One region of the Undibacterium sp. SXout20W genome, then DNA from elsewhere that is predicted to be linked to it. Evidence: predicted binding sites of a transcription regulator. Region 1 holds the regulator's gene; the other holds the start of a gene.
What was found. The regulator FliA, encoded in region 1, starts transcription of late flagellar genes. The targets are predictions, from matches to a motif close to CTAAAGTTTNNNNNNNNNNNGCCGNTA.
Positions count from the first base shown of each region.

Region 2: a site for FliA is predicted at 1,424-1,450, ahead of ACO0K1_RS11785 (flagellin). Genes of this name have one in related genera too.

Region 1 covers NZ_JBMPPH010000046.1:21,084-23,568, forward strand. The annotation lists gene ACO0K1_RS17225 (flagellar motor protein) at 1-543, opposite strand, end outside; gene ACO0K1_RS17230 (RNA polymerase sigma factor FliA) at 525-1,256, opposite strand; gene ACO0K1_RS17235 (MinD/ParA family ATP-binding protein) at 1,263-2,105, opposite strand; gene flhF (flagellar biosynthesis protein FlhF) at 2,098-2,485, opposite strand, start outside.
Region 2 covers NZ_JBMPPH010000020.1:24,499-26,983, forward strand. The annotation lists gene ACO0K1_RS11785 (flagellin) at 1-1,249, opposite strand, end outside; gene ACO0K1_RS11790 (tetratricopeptide repeat protein) at 1,626-2,485, shown strand, end outside.

The DNA of each region.
Region 1 (2,485 bases):
TCCCCCTCCCAACTTTGCGGGATCTGAAAGGTTCTCCATGACATGAATTAATCCTAAAACCGCGCCTAGAATACCGATCGTCGGAGAATAGCCGCCAGCCGATTCCCAAATCTTTGCTGCCTGGCGCTGTTCAATTTCGAACAATGAAATATCCACATCAAGGATGTCTTTGAGTCTGACGGGATCAACGCCGTCAATCACCAGTCGCAGACCCTTGCTAATAAATGGGTCACTCGCGGCATTCATGTATCGTTCAAGACTTAAAAAGCCTTCGCGCCGCGCAACAACACTCCACACCAGGGCATCTTGTACATTTTTTCTGCTGTTGTCGGGCGGCTCAGAAATAATCCAGCGCAACATGTTTAATCCGCGCCTGAAGGTACTCATGCGACTTTGTAACAAAACAGCACCAATCGTACCGACTACAACAATGACAAAGGCAGCTGGCTGCAGTAATGATCCGAGGCTTCCGCCTTCCATCAGTTGGCCAGCGCCGATTCCAACAACAACGAGTAGAAACCCAATTACGCTAGCCCAGTCCACGCTTTCTCCCTTAGATAAACCCTGAGCCTGGCGACTGCCTGGCTATGAAGTTGAGACACCCTGGATTCAGACACGCCCATGACGGCGCCGATTTCTTTCAGATTCAACTCCTGCTCATAATACAGACCCATCAGCAGCTTTTCGCGTTCGGGCAAATTATCGATGGCACCGATCACAGCATCCCGAAAATCTTCATTGAGCAAATCTTGTAAAGGGTCACCTGAACTGTCAGAGCAATAGTGATCCAAAAAGTGCTCTTTGGTCTCGGAGTCATGAAAGTCTTCGTAGTACACCAGTTGATGGCCGCCATTATCACCAAGCATATCTTGGTATTCACCAAGGCTTAACTTGAGTGATTTCGCCACCTCTGTTTCAGTTGGCGGTCGTCCGAGTTTTTGCTGCAATATGTTCATCGCAGCCTCAATTTTGCGCATATTTTGGCGCACACCTCGTGGCAACCAGTCAGTATTACGTAATTCGTCCAGCATAGCACCGCGAATACGCTGTACAGCATAGGTTTCAAACTGCGCACCGTGGGTGTCTTCATAGCGATTGACGGCATCAAGCAGACCAATCATGCCAGCCTGCACAAGGTCATCCACCTCAACACTTGGAGGCAAGCGCGCCTTCAACTGATAAGCCAAGCGCTTAACCAGCGGTGCGTGCTCCCTCAGGAGAAAATTTTTATCTGATTTTCCGCTCGCGGTGTACATAGTAAATTAAATTCCGAGACCGACACCAAGCTCAGGCACACCCTCAAAAGACATAACAGAACGCGCAGAATGAACGAGTTGCGTCGCCAAACGAGAAAAAGCTACTGAAGCACGTGCTTTTGGAAAAGCATCAATCACCGATTGCCCCAAACAAGCGGCCTTTCTGACATGATCATCTTCCGGTACATATCCAATATAGTTCAAAGGTACGGCAAGATAGCGACTGGCAGCTTGCGCCATGTTCGTATAGATCAAAGTTGCCTCCCTCTCGGATACCCCAGAAACCAAAATACTAAATGAACGTCGACCTAATCTGCTACTCAGGCGCTTAATCAAGCCGTAAGCATTTTTTATTGCTGCCGGGTCTGAAGACACCTGAATCACAAGCTCGCTATGATCTAGCGCCGCAAGTGGAAAAGCGTCGTATTCGTCGACATTGACATCAACGACCACTAGATCGGCGCGCTGAGCAACCACATCAAAAACCTTTGCGAGTTGCCGCGAGGTTTCGGCCGACAGTCCGGACAACATGCTTGACTCGCGCGACAATACAGCCACAGACAAGCCAGCAGCCACTATTTTAATGGCCTCCTGCATTGTACGCTGTTGTCTTGCGACATCCAATAAGCTCATATCATTTTGCGCATTTAACCATGCTCCAACGCTATTGAGCCTAGATCGGGCATCCAATATCGTAATTTGTTGCCCCTGGCGCGCCAAAGAAACTCCCAAGTTAACGAGCATCGCACTTTTTTCCTCATCTTTAAGTGCAGACAAAAATGTAAATACTCGTGGCTTAGGAGTCGCCAACATCCGCCGCAAGCCCTCTGCCTGGTCGATATTAGCCAAAGGACACCTCTCTGGAAGTAGATGAATTACCACTACCAGAAGCCACCGCGGCTGACATCAACAAAGGCAACTCTTCATCAAGGTATTTAAATGCTGCGGTTTCTCGTTTGAGTTTGAAAGCGCGATCAATCAAGTATTCTTTATTAGCGACATGCAAATCCTCCGGAACACGCTGACCACTAGCAATGTAATATAGAGTGAGCTTTTGGCGTATCGCTATATCTAGCGCCCCACCAATCGTCGCCGCTTCATCAAGCTTCGTCAAAATACAGCCCGCCAAACCGCTTCCCTGATAGGCGCGCACAACTTCGCTCAAGGTCTCTCCTGTTGACGTCGCATTCAGGCATAACAAGCGCTTAACTTCCGAATTTGCCCCCGAA
Region 2 (2,485 bases), on a different contig from region 1:
CTGCCGCGTTTTGACCTTGAATGTCAACGGTCGCTCCAGATTGGAATGCACCAACTGCATAGCCATTAATCGTAATATCGCCACTTGCACCTGATGTTGCAGATGTTGCTGCTGCACCAGTTAATTTTGCTTCTGCGCCATTGGCAACTTGAATGCCGTTCGAACTGGTTGAGCTCAGTGTAACTTGACCTGCAACAGTTGTTGTGTAGGCAGTTGCAGCGACACCATTTGTTGTGAGACCGGTATTAGTATCGTTGGCGGCTGCATTTGCCGATCTTTCGATCGTGATGTTGCGGCCATCAGCGGCGTTCACAGAAACGGCACCAGTTGTCGTGTCGTATGTTGCTGTTACACCAGTCTGTGAGCTTTTTGCATTAATTGCTGCTGAAACTTGAGCGCCGTGTTCAGTGATTGTGGTCGCGGATGCCACTGCACCGATATCAACACCGTTAATCTTAATATCGCCAGCGGCAATCGCAACTTTTGCAGTAATAGTTGTACCGGCAATTGCTGTTGCTTGTGCTGTTGCTGTTACACCGGTGCTGCCTGTCGATTGGTTAATTGCAGCGGCTTTGGCAATTGCACTACCTGCGCTGTTTTTGTATGAAACGCCGTCACTTGTGCTTGCGCCGATACTTACACCATTAATAGAAATAGCACCTGCACCCAAACCAACGTTTGTATTGGAAGCGCCAGCCAGGGTTGCGGCGTAGCTGGAACCTGAGCCAACACCGAGTGCACTTGCCTTAGCGCTTGTAATTGCGCTCACTGTAATTTGATCGTTTGATGTGCCGTTAGCACCAACTTGGAATGTTTGGTTGGAGAACGTACCGTCGAGCAGATTCACACCGTTAAAGTTAGATGTGCTTGCAACACGGTTGATCTCAGAGATCAGTTGGCTTGCTTCGTTGTTCAGAGCGGCGCGGTCTGATGCGCTGTTTGTGCCGTTGGCAGCTTGCACAGCCAAGTCACGGATACGTTGCAAGTTGGAGCCGATTTGAGATAAATCGCCCTCAGCGGTTTGCGCTAAAGAGATACCGTCGTTAGCATTACGTGCAGCTTGATTTTGACCGTCGAGCTGTGCAGTCATACGTTGGGAAATCGCCAAGCCAGCAGCGTCGTCTTTTGCGGAGTTAATGCGCAAACCAGAAGACAGACGTTGCATCGAAGTTTGTAACGACGATTGAGACGTTGTCAGGTTGTTTTGCGCAATCATCGACGCGATATTGGTATTGATGAATGAAGACATTTTGATTCTCCTTGCCTAAGTTATTTAAATCGGGGTTTAGCCTCAAACTTTGGTCTGTCCTGATGACTGTTGCACCGCCGTTGTTTAGGGTTACGGTCAAGTCTGGAAAAGTTTTAGGATATTTCTGTAAATAAATATTATTTTTTTTGCTTAAGTTTTTTAATTTCCCCCGCTTGTCGGCATGATTTTTAAATACTTTAGGGTCAAAATTGGATTGTTTTATTGTGCTTGTTTGACGTTTCAATAAGATTTTTTCTCGATAGAATGCTGTTATTGTTGGTGTACAAGCATAAAAATGTTGTTTAAGTGTTACTTTTCCTCGTTTATTCTGAAGTTGACGAGTGTTTAGTTAGTCTTTTTGATCGAGGAAGCATTGATGGCGAAATTTAAATCAACAAAATTGCCGATTGGGGAAGCAAAGCGACTCTTGAGCGCAAATGATTTGCTCGGAGCTGAACTGCTATGTCAGCAGATTATTTTAGATTTCCCGCTTAATCCGGATGCAAATCGCCTTTTATCGAAGATCCAACTAGGGTCAATGCAGCTTGAAAACGCATGGAATAGTCTACAGCGGTACCTTTCTGTTGTTAAAGCAAGTCGCCATGATTTTGATTTTTGTTATGAGCTGCTTGATGGCTGTTTATTGGCCCGACAGTTTGAAATAATGAAAAGAATTAGCCATGTGCTCACCCAAACGTTTCCCAGTAATGGGGTATTTTGGAATTATTTAGCGATTGCATTTTTTGAATCAAAGCAGTTTGATGATGCAGAAGCTGCTGGTAAAAAAGCGGTTTCACTTCAACCGAGTAATCCAGGATTTCTACTTAGTCTTGGCGGTATTTTAAATAGCCAAGAAAAATTCGCAGAGGCTTTGAATTATCTTGAACAAGTCATTGAGCTAGAACCGTTTTCAATCATGGGGAACAATAATCTTGGTAATGCCTATAGTGCTCTTGGGCGTACACAAGATGCGATCAATTGCTTTTTGAGGGCATTGAAATATGGTGCAGGGCACGGTTTGATTCACAATAATCTTGCCATCGCCTATTCCTCGTTACGTCAGCAACAAGAGGCAATTAATAGTTTCGAGAGAGCAATTGAAATCGAGCCGGACTTAGTCTCTGCCTATCCCTCGCTAATAAATTTATATTCCGATACTGGACGGGTGAAAGACGCGATCAATTTAAGTGTTGCGACACTAGCGAAATGGAAAAGCAATTCAAGAATATGGTCTGC